2 regions of the Roseburia yibonii genome follow, and region 1 is predicted to be linked to the other one. Evidence: predicted binding sites of a transcription regulator. Region 1 holds the regulator's gene; the other holds the start of a gene.
The links. Region 1 encodes Rex, which represses fermentation and respiration genes when NADH is low (regulators of the CRP and FNR family bind a similar motif). Its sites were predicted from a motif close to ATTGTTAANTANTTAACAAT; they were not measured.
Positions count from the first base shown of each region.

Region 2: H8Z76_RS08380 (acetyl-CoA C-acetyltransferase) is a predicted target of Rex. The motif match lies at 3,309-3,328, and genes of this name have one in related genera.

Region 1 covers NZ_JACOQH010000002.1:318,525-324,033, forward strand. The annotation lists gene alr (alanine racemase) at 1-546, opposite strand, end outside; gene H8Z76_RS04385 (NAD(P)H-hydrate dehydratase) at 571-2,067, opposite strand; gene H8Z76_RS04390 (hypothetical protein) at 2,120-2,761, opposite strand; gene H8Z76_RS04395 (redox-sensing transcriptional repressor Rex) at 2,783-3,424, opposite strand; gene abc-f (ribosomal protection-like ABC-F family protein) at 3,527-5,449, opposite strand; gene H8Z76_RS04405 (NADP-dependent isocitrate dehydrogenase) at 5,481-5,509, opposite strand, start outside.
Region 2 covers NZ_JACOQH010000005.1:95,907-101,415, forward strand. The annotation lists gene H8Z76_RS08370 (acyl-CoA dehydrogenase) at 1-1,059, opposite strand, end outside; gene H8Z76_RS08375 (3-hydroxyacyl-CoA dehydrogenase family protein) at 1,087-1,959, opposite strand; gene H8Z76_RS08380 (acetyl-CoA C-acetyltransferase) at 2,077-3,261, opposite strand; gene H8Z76_RS08385 (cell wall hydrolase) at 3,552-4,775, opposite strand; gene H8Z76_RS08390 (HD-GYP domain-containing protein) at 4,924-5,509, shown strand, end outside.

The DNA.
Region 1 (5,509 bases):
CTGGTGATGTGCGGAGGTCTTATCCCGCTCATCCGCTCTTGCGAAATGCGTAAAGATCCCCTCCATTATCATATGCGGCATTGCCGCGATCTTTGCAACGGTCTTTGCGCTTTCTTCGTTTACCTGCAAACCGATCCGGCTCATGCCGGTATCCGCCTTGATGTGTACATAGACGTCTTTGCCAAGCCGCCCGGCAACGTCCGATAATTCCTGTGCCATTTCAAGCGTAAATACCGCCGGACGCAGATCATTTTTCACGATGTCCTCATATTCCTCCGGGAAAGTATATCCTAAGATCAGAATCGGCTTTTTGATCCCGTGATTGCGCAGGATCAGTGCCTCTTCCACGGTTGCCGTACAATAACCGAACAGATAATCAAGGGATTCTATTTCTTTTGCGATCGGAACCGCGCCATGTCCGTAGCCGTCCGTCTTGATCACGGCAAATATCTTAGTATCTTCTTTCAATAACGCGTGCATGGCTTCCATATTGTGGTGGATCGCATCCAGATCAATTTTTGCATATACTCTGCTATACATTTTCACTTTTCTCATCCTCGATTTCATTTCTTATATTTCGAATTTTTTCATTACTTTTTTGATTCCTGCCGGCAGATCACCCGCCATCAGGCCGTGATACCCGGTCTTTTTTGCCATGATATCCCCTGCAAGCCCGTGGATACAGACACCAAGCGGTGCCGCCGATTCCGGCTGTATCCCCTGTGCCGTAAGCCCGGCGATCAGTCCGCAGAGCACATCCCCGCTTCCCGCCGTCGCCATGCCATGGTTCCCGGTCAGATTTAAATATGTCTTTCCATAGGGAATGGCACATACCGTCCTCGCGTCCTTTAACACGCATATGACATTGTACGCGCGCGCAAATTCCTCCGCCTGCGCGATCAGGTTATCTTTGACATACGATACCGACGCGCAGGCAAGCCTTGCCATTTCGCCCGGATGCGGTGTCACGATAAGCTCGGTGTGTGGTCTTAACAGGACATTGATATCTTCCGAAAGGATGTTTAAGGCATCCGCATCCATAACGATCGGGACGGCAGCCACCTCAAGCACGGTCTTTACCATTTCCCGTGCCACGGTATCTGTCCCGATCCCGGGGCCGATCGCAACCACATCTGCCCATTTCACAGACGTTATCAGTTCATTCCGGTCAAGCTTCTTTCCCGCATAGGTGGAAAGGATTGCCTCCGGGACTTTGGTAAGCAGTGCCGTGCGGTTTTCCTCCGCGGTAACTACTTTGACCAGTCCGCAGCCCGACGCATACGCCGCCGCAGACGCGAAGACCGCCGCTCCTCCCATATCCGAGGATCCTGCAATCAGAAGCACCTTTCCATAACTTCCTTTATTGGATCTGTTTTCGCGTTTCGGAAGATTCTTTAAATCCTCTTTTTCCAGTGCGAAATAAGAGGGCTTTTTCTCTAACCAGCTCTTTTTTGTGATCCCGATATCACATACAAAAAGCTTTCCGGTATAGTCTGCTCCCGGATATAACAGCTGCCCTAACTTTTTAAACGCGAATGTGACCGTCATATCCGCTTTCACGGCGCAGCCAAGTACCGCTCCATTGTCCGCAGAGATCCCGGACGCAATGTCCACCGCGACAACCGGCACATTTTTTTCATTTATCTTCCGGATCAGATCTGCCGTCTTTCCCTCGATCTGTCTCGAAAGCCCGATCCCGAAGATTGCGTCAACGATCAGTGTATCCGCAGCTTCTTCCCATTCCGTCAGTATCGGGACTCCATAGTTTTCTGCTATGGCAAGCTGGTTTTTCATGCCATCCGAATATGCGTGTGACGCGTCTGCAAGCAGGATACGCGTCGAAACGCCCTGTTCATACAGAATGCGCGCAACGGCTACTCCGTCGCCGCCATTATTTCCGGTCCCGCATACCACAAGCACCTGTGTCGTGTCATACCCCTGCTGTCTGATCTTTTTCACAACCGCAAGCGCCGCCCGCTCCATCAGCACGTCAGATGACATCTTATAAAATTCAATCGTATTTTTGTCGCAGTTTTTCATTTCCCGCGCGTTTACAAGGTATTCCATCCTGTCACCTCTTTAAAAAACGCCCCGCCCTCCGGCGAAGCGTCTCCATCGATCATTCTTTTTCTTCCGGGTCATCGTCAAAATCTCCCCCCGGACTGTGGTATTTCAGATCAAAGATATCGATCACGTCCGCACCGAAGATATCATGCATATACGCATAAAGCTGCCGGTTCATGATCTCCCTGTTCTGCTTGATCACGACATTCTTTTTGATCTCCCGCCTTGTTCTTGCAAGCCAGTCTGACAAAAATTTGATCTGCTCCGCATTGCTTTTCATCTCGCGGTAACAATAATCCATCGTCTCCAACATCAGGGTACGGTTCAGTTCGTCTATTTTTTCAGGGATCTCGTCCAGCTCCTTTTCGCAGGCCGCAATCTTTCCGTTGATCTCATCGATCAGCCTGCGATCCTCCTCCAGTCGTTTTGCCGATACCGTATCTCCCTGATTTTCTTCCGTTCCCTTCATATTCAAAACGATATTGTCCATCAGCGTATTTTTTAATTTTTTCAGATCCTGATATTTCTGATTTGCCCGCGCCTGTTTCGTCAACAGCCCCTTGATCTTATCCTCAAGCCTCTGTACCCGGATAGGTTTTCCGTTTCGTTCAAACAACTGATGCCACTTCTGATCCAGGGTAAGTAACGGCACTTTTTTGCCGGACAATGCTTCTTTAAATTCTTTTTTGTCCCCCATATATCTTTTGCACCTTATGTTTTATTCTTTCGTATGACTCTTTACAATGTTATAAGACAACTGCATCAGGCTATCGGAGAGATGTACATTCTCTACTACAACATTCTCATCCAGCACCTGAAGATCCACATGCGCGAAGTTCCATATTGCATGGATGCCAAGGCTGACTACCAGATCCGCCACCGAATCCGCAGCCTCTTTCGGCATGGTAAGCGTCGCAATATCCACCTTGTGATCTTTCACAAAATCTGCCAGTTCATCTAACATACGCACTTCGATCCCACGGACCAGCGTGCCCTTTAATGCCGGGTTTACGTCAAACAGTCCGATGATCACAAAACCGAGTTTTTCAAATTTTACATAATTTGCCAGTGCCTGACCCAGATTTCCGGCACCGATCACAATGATATTGTGTTTTTCATTCAATCCCAGTATCTTTCCGATTTCTTCGTAAAGATATTTCACGTTATAGCCATAGCCCTGCTGTCCAAAACCGCCAAAATTGTTCAGATCCTGCCGGATCTGGGAAGCGGTGACCTGCATCCTGGAACTCAACTCATTGGAAGAAATACGTTCCACGCCTTCATCGAGCAGTTCTCCCAAATATCTGTAATATCGCGGCATTCTGCGAATTACTGCCTGTGAAATCTCTTTTCCCACGATAGTACCCCCTGACTGGTCATTCCATTGATGTACTTATTATATGTTTTTCCGGTCGGACTGTCAATGTGTCAAAAATTTAACGACAATTTTTTCACAATTTGTTTATCCGAGCTCTGAGGACAATGTCTCCCATTGCTCGTACAGTTCATCCAAAGCCTCCTGCTCCTTTGCGCGCAGGCTGCCAAGTTCATTTAATTTTGCCGAATTGGTTGCGATTGCCGGATCTGCCAGCTTCTCATCGATCTCTGCGATTGCCTGTTCTTTTGCTTCAATGTCCGCCTCTACTTTTTTGATTGCATTTTCCTGTTTGCGGATCCTTGCCTGCTCTTTTTTCTGCTGTTCCCAGTCCATTTTCACGGCACTTGTTTTTTCCGGCACACGCGCTTCCGCCTGCCCGGCAGTTACATGGAACGCCGTCTGTTCCTCACGCTTTTCCAGATAGTAATCGTAATTTCCAATGTAATTGATCACTGTTTTTCCCGTAAGATCCAGGACACGCGTTGCGGTCTGATTGATAAAATAACGGTCATGCGATACGAAAAACACGGTTCCGGTATATTGATTCAGTGCAGATTCCAGAATCTCCTTTGATGTGATATCCAGATGGTTGGTCGGCTCATCGAGGATCAGGAAATTGGCTTCCGAGAGCATCAGCTTCGCAAGGGACACCCGTCCGCGTTCTCCACCGCTCAGGTCACCGATCCGCTTAAACACATCATCCCCGGTAAAAAGGAAAGCGGCAAGGACATTGCGGATCTGCGTATTGTTCAGATACGGATAATCATCCGAGATCTCCTCCACCAGTGTCTTTTCCATATGAAGGACATGGTGCTCCTGATCGTAATAGCCGATGTGAACATTGGTTCCAAGCCGTACTTCTCCGCCATCCGGCGCGATCAGACCGTTTATGATCTTTAACATCGTCGTCTTTCCGGTTCCGTTATTGCCGATCAGCGCCACACGCTCTCCGCGCTTGATTTCAAAATCGATTCCGGAAAACAGGTAATTGCCGTCAAACTGCTTTGCCAGTCCTTCCACTTTCATCACGTCATTTCCACTTACGATATTCGGCTCTAATGTAATGTGGATATCCGTGTTGTCTTCGACCGGTTTTTCCAGGCGTTCCATCTTATCGAGCATTTTTTCACGGCTTTCCGCCCGCTTGATGGATTTTTCACGGTTGAAGGATTTTAATTTTGTGATCACTTCTTCCTGATGTTTGATCTCACGCTGCTGATTGTAATACTGCCGCAGCAGTGCCTCTCTGGCGCTTTTCTTTTTTACGGCGTAGTCGGAATAATTTCCAAGGAAGACCGAAACCCGGTGCTGGAACACCTCGATCACCTTTGTCACGACCCGGTCAAGGAAATACCGGTCATGCGATACGATGATGACTGCCCCTTTATAATTCATCAGATAGGTTTCCAGCCATGCGATTGAATTCATATCCAGGTGGTTGGTCGGCTCATCGAGGAGAATGATATCCGGTTTTGTCACCAAAAGACGTCCCAAAGCGACTCTGGTCTTCTGTCCGCCGGAAAGTTCCGACATTTTCTTGTCAAAATCTTCCTCTCCAAAGCCGAGTCCCTTTAAGACGCCCGTTACTTCACTTTTATACGCATAGCCTTCCTGCAGTTCAAATTCATGGTTCAGTTTATTATAATCGGCAAGCAGTTTTTCCATCTCATCCGCGTCACAGCCATTCATGGCATCTTCCATCGCCCGCAGGCGTTTTTCCATCTCGATCACCGGCTGTTTGACGGAAAGCACTTCCTCGTAGATCGTTTTGTCCGAATCCTGTTCCTGATGCTGTGCCAGATAACCGATCGTCTTTCCCTTCGCAACCGTCACCGTTCCCTCATCCGCATCGATCTCCTGCATGATGATCTTTAACATGGTTGATTTTCCGGCGCCGTTGATCCCGACGATCGCCGCCTTTTCATTTTCCTCGATATGAAAAGACGCGTTTTTTATTATTTCGTCTGTCCCAAAGGATTTACTGATATTCTGACAGGCTAAGATCATAATTTCCTCCTAAAAGGGACATCCCTTCCAGTTAGGAAAGGGATGCCTCTAATGTTTCTC
Region 2 (5,509 bases), on a different contig from region 1:
ATCGTACTCTCTGATGTATCCGTATCCACCGAATAACTGAACAACTTCTGTTGTAACTGCCATAGCGGTTTCTGCTGCGAATAATTTTGCTTTTGCTGCTTCTACAGAATATACCTTCTGAGTAGCCTTAGCCATTGCTGCTTTGTATACTAAAAGCTGTGCAGCTTCTACTCTTGCAGCCATATCAGCCAGTTTGAACTGTGTATTCTGCTGCTGAGCGATAGAACGGCCGAACTGTTTTCTTTCTTTTGTATATTCGATACAACGATCTAAAGCGCCTTCTGCAATACCAAGTGCCTGAGCAGCGATACCGATACGTCCACCGTCAAGTGTATGCATAGCGATCGGGAAACCTTTTCCTTCCGGTCCGAGCAGGTTTTCCTTCGGGATTCTGCAGTCTTCAAAGATCAGTTCGTAAGTAGATGATCCACGGATACCCATCTTCTTTTCTTTTGTTCCGAATGAGAATCCAGGAGCTCCCTTTTCTACGATGAATGCAGAGAAGTTTTTCTTCTTTCTGCCTCTCTTGTCTTCTGTGATGCTTGTGATCGCGATTACGATGTAAACATCTGCAACTTTACCGTTTGTGATGAAGCACTTGGAGCCGTTTAATACCCATTCATCTCCATCTAATACAGCCTTGGTCTGGCATCCCTGAGCATCTGTACCAGCGCCCGGCTCAGTAAGACCGAATGCACCAAGCTTCTCACCTTTTGCAAGCGGAGTTACATATTTCTGTTTCTGCTCTTCCGTACCATAAGTCATGATCGGATCGATGCAAAGAGAAGTATGCGCGGATACGATAACACCAGTAGTACCGCATACTTTGGATAACTCTTCTACACACATAGCATATGTAAGAGGATCACAGCCCTGTCCACCGTATTCCTTCGGCACCGGGATTCCCATGAATCCGTATTTTGCCATTTTATCAACTGTTCCCTGCGGGAATACTTCTGTCTCATCTACTTCCTGAGCCAGAGGTTTTACTTCATTTTCAGCAAAATCTCTGAATAAGGATCTTGCCATTTCATGTTTTTTGTCTAAACTGAAATCCATGATTTAACTTCCTCCATTAATTTAATATTACTGTGCGTCGATCGCTGTCTTGGTACGGTCTGCATTGTATACATAGAAACCTTTTCCACTCTTAACACCAAGGTTTCCGCCACGAACCATCTTACGGATCAGCGGGCAAGCACGATATTTGCTGTCGCCTGTTTCATTGTAAAGTACATCCATGATTGCAAGGCAGATATCAAGACCGATAAAATCACCTAATTCAAGAGGTCCCATCGGATGATTTGCGCCGAGTTTCATAGCTGCATCGATACCAGCAACATCAGAAACACCTTCCATCTTGATGAAAGCTGCTTCGTTGATCATCGGGATTAAGATACGGTTTACAACAAAACCAGCTGCTTCGTTTACCTGTACCGGAGTCTTTCCGATTTCTACGGCGATCTTCTTGATTGCTTCAACAGTCTCAGCCGGAGTATTTACACCTGCGATAACTTCAACAAGTTTCATACGGTCTGCCGGGTTGAAGAAGTGCATTCCGATCATCGGACGGGTAAGTCCGTTTCCGATCTCTGTGATAGAAAGACTGGATGTGTTGGAAGCGAAAATGCATTCCGGTTTTGCGATCTTGTCTAATTCGCTAAACGTTGTCTTCTTAACTTCCATATTTTCAAATGCAGCTTCTACGATAAGATCGCAGTCTGCACACAGATTTTCTTTTAAACCTGGAGTGATCTTTGCAACGATCGCGTCTACTGCTTCCTGGGTCATTTTTCCTTTTTCTACCAGTCTGGCATAGCCTTTTTTGATTTTTTCTTTTCCAGCGTCTGCCCACTCCTGCTTGATATCGCAAAGAGCTACTTCATAGCCTTCCACCTGGGCAAATGCTTTTGCAATACCCTGTCCCATGGTTCCTGCACCAATAATACCTACTTTCATGATATATCCTCCTTGTGAGATTAGAATTTTTTAAATAATTCCAGTGTTATTTTAACACAATATCCGGGAAGCAGTAAATACTTCCCGGGTAAATCGTTTATTTCTTTTTTGAGAAAATTAGTCTCTTTCTACGATTGTAGAGCAGCCCATTCCACCACCGATGCACAGTGTTGCAAGACCTCTCTTCGCATCTCTCTTCTGCATTTCATGTAATAAAGTAACAAGGATACGGCATCCAGATGCTCCAACCGGATGTCCAAGTGCGATCGCACCACCGTTTACGTTTACTTTAGACATATCGAATTTCAGATCTCTTGCTACTGCGATAGACTGAGCAGCGAATGCTTCGTTTGCTTCGATCAGGTCCATATCGTCGATAGAAAGACCTGTTCTTTCTAATACTTTTCTTGTAGAAGCAACCGGGCCAACACCCATGATTTCAGGTTCAACACCGCCAAGAGCGCCTGCAACCCATGTAGCCATCGGAGTAACACCGAGTTCTTTTGCTTTTTCTTCGCTCATAACAACGATTGCTGCAGCGCCGTCGTTGATACCGGAAGCGTTACCAGCTGTAACCAGTCCGCCTTCTTTGCCTGAGCAGCATTTTAATTTGGACAGGGACTCTTTTGTTGTACCAGCACGAGGTCCTTCATCCTTTGCGAACATAACTGTTTCTTTCTTAACTTTAACCGGTACCGGAACGATCTCATCGTCAAACTTGCCTTCAGCGATCGCTTTTTCGCATTTCTGCTGGCTGTTTGCTGAGAACTCATCCAGTTCTTCACGGGTAATTCCATATTTATCACATACGTTTTCTGCTGTGATCATCATATGATAGTGATTGAATGCATCAGTAAGTGCATCATTTACCATGGTATCGATGATCGTTGCATTGTTCATACGATAACCAAAACGAGCTTTTGTCATAGCATACGGAGCCATGGACATATTTTCCATACCACCGGCAACAACGATATCAGCCTGACCTGCAAGGATCTGAGCTGCTGCTTCGTTTACACATTTTAAACCGGAACCGCAGACTACGTTTAAGGTAACTGCCGGAACTTCGATCGGTAAACCTGCTTTGATGGATGCCTGACGTGCAACGTTCTGTCCCTGTGCAGCCTGGATAACACATCCCATTAATACTTCATCAACCATTTCCGGTTTTACGCCGGCTCTGTTTAATGCTTCCTTAATTACGATTGCTCCTAATTCCGGTGCCGGAGTATTGCTTAATGCTCCACCCATTTTTCCGATTGCCGTACGGCAAGCGCCTGCTAAAACAACTTTCTTTGCCATTGTCTCGTCTCCTTTTCTTCTTTGTTTGTTCAAGATTTGAAAATATAGATGTTAATTTTTTAACAATCTTTTGAAAAAAAAATAAAAACGCCTGATTTTCTGGCTCTTTTTTACATGTTTAGAATAGCATATATTTTTCCCCTTTGCAAGGTATAAAATATTTTTTTCTACGCTTTCCGCTGTTTTTGTTCATTCTATTTAATTTCTTTCGAATAAGTCAAAAAAAAGAAGGACTTTTTGTACATTGTGTCACAAATAAGCCCCTCTTATCTTTTTTTGTCCGCGTTTCATTAATAAAAGACGTGGTTTCCGATCACGCTTCCCTCGATGACTCCGTTATTCTGTCTGAAATGCAGATAGCCGTTTGTAATGTTGCCGTTTAAGACCTCCTGCGCCGCCTGGCTGCAGGATGCCGACGTAAGCCCGGATCCGAGCACCGTTGCCAGACGTCCGCTTGCCACCGGCGAAAACTGTCCGCCCTGATAGATGACGCCCGAAACGGAATTCGGGTATGCCTGGCTGCGCACGCGGTTCATGACCACGCTGCCTACCGCAAGCTGGCCTTCATAGCTCTCTCCGCCCGCTTCACAGTATATTAACGCCGCAAGCAGTGCCTGATCTCCAGCCGCCACGCTCACCGGTGCGCTGGCAGTTCCGGAATTTGCCGCTGCCGCCTTTGCCGCCGCGAGTTCTTCCTCCTGCCGCTTGATCTCTGCCAGCCTTGCCGCATCTTCCCGCGCCTTTTGTATCTCAAGCTGCTGCTCGTAAGCCTGCTGTTCCTCGATCTGTCTTTGCAGATCATCCGCAACGCTCTGCTGGTCGGAGATATTGGCGGCATACTGCGAGATGCTGGTCTGCGTATCCGCGATGACCGTAGACAGCTCGCCCTGTTTGTCGCTCATCTGCTGCTCTAAGGCGACAAGCTCTGCCTGCTCTGCCTCCAACTGTGTCTCCTGCGCCGCGATGTCTGCCTGGGTCTGCCGGTAGGAATCGAGCATCTGTCTGTCATACGCCGTGATCTCTTCCACATAATCCGCCTTATTCAGAAAATCCGAGAAGGAATCCGACTCAAACAGAAGCTGCATGAAGGTGTCGTCCCCGTTCTCATACATGAACTGGATGCGCAGCTTCATATCCTGATACTGCCGGTCCGCCCGCTGTCCCGCCTCGGTGAGCGCTGCTTTGGTGTCCTCGATCTCCTGATTTTTATTTGCGATATCGGTCTCGATCTGTTCTAAGGATGTGCTGATGTCCGAGAGCTGCTGGTTCAAGCCGCCAAGTTTTTCTTCCATCTCGCTTTTCTGCGCGTTTAAGCTGTCGATCTGGCTCTGCGCGTCCTGCATCTGTTCATTTAAACTGTTGATCTGGTTTTGCGTGTCTTCCAGTTTCTGCTGCGTATCTGTTTTTTTGCTCTTTGCCCCCGCGTAAACCGGGAGTGAGATAAGCAGTGCCGCACTTAACACACACACCGCCATTCTTTTTAATCTTTTCGTATTTAAAAGGAATCCGTGCATCGGTTCTCCTCTCTGCTTTTGGAAATTATATCTGAAACAGATTATACATTATTGTATTTCAGGTTTCAATATGCTAAAATTCTTTACATAAATGGAAAATACCATATACTACTTTTACGCAATATACAGATCAGGGAGGGTATTTATTATGCAATTTGTAGAAAGCAAAGATCTAAGACCCGGTATGCGCCTTGCGAAACCGATCTATAACAAAAACGGCGTTCTTCTCTATGAGAGGGACACAAGGCTCAGCGTCCAGGTTATCAACAACATCCAGAATTTCATGCTGATCGGCGTTTATATTCTGGAACCGGCAGAACCGCTTCCGCCGCTTTCCAAGGAAGAACTGGATTTTGAGCGTTTCCAGACCATCGCAATGTTCCAGCTTCGCAACAACGTGAATCTGTTAAAGAACGAAAAGCCGCCAAAGACGCTCGATCTTCTCGTAGAATCCATCATCCGTGATTACGGTTCCTTGGATCACAAACTGAATTTCACGCAGAATATCCGCAGTTCGGGAGATTTTGTATACAAGCACTCGATCAGCGTCGCGATCCTCGCGGCCATGATCTCCCATACACTCGGAGCTTCCGCTGCCATTCAGCGTTCGCTGGTAACCGCGGCACTGCTTTATGATTATGGATATATTTTTGTTCCGCAGGAGATCCTCGATAAAGGAGACGATCTTTCTGCTGAGGATATCAAGCTGATCCAGTCTCACCGCCTTTCCGCGT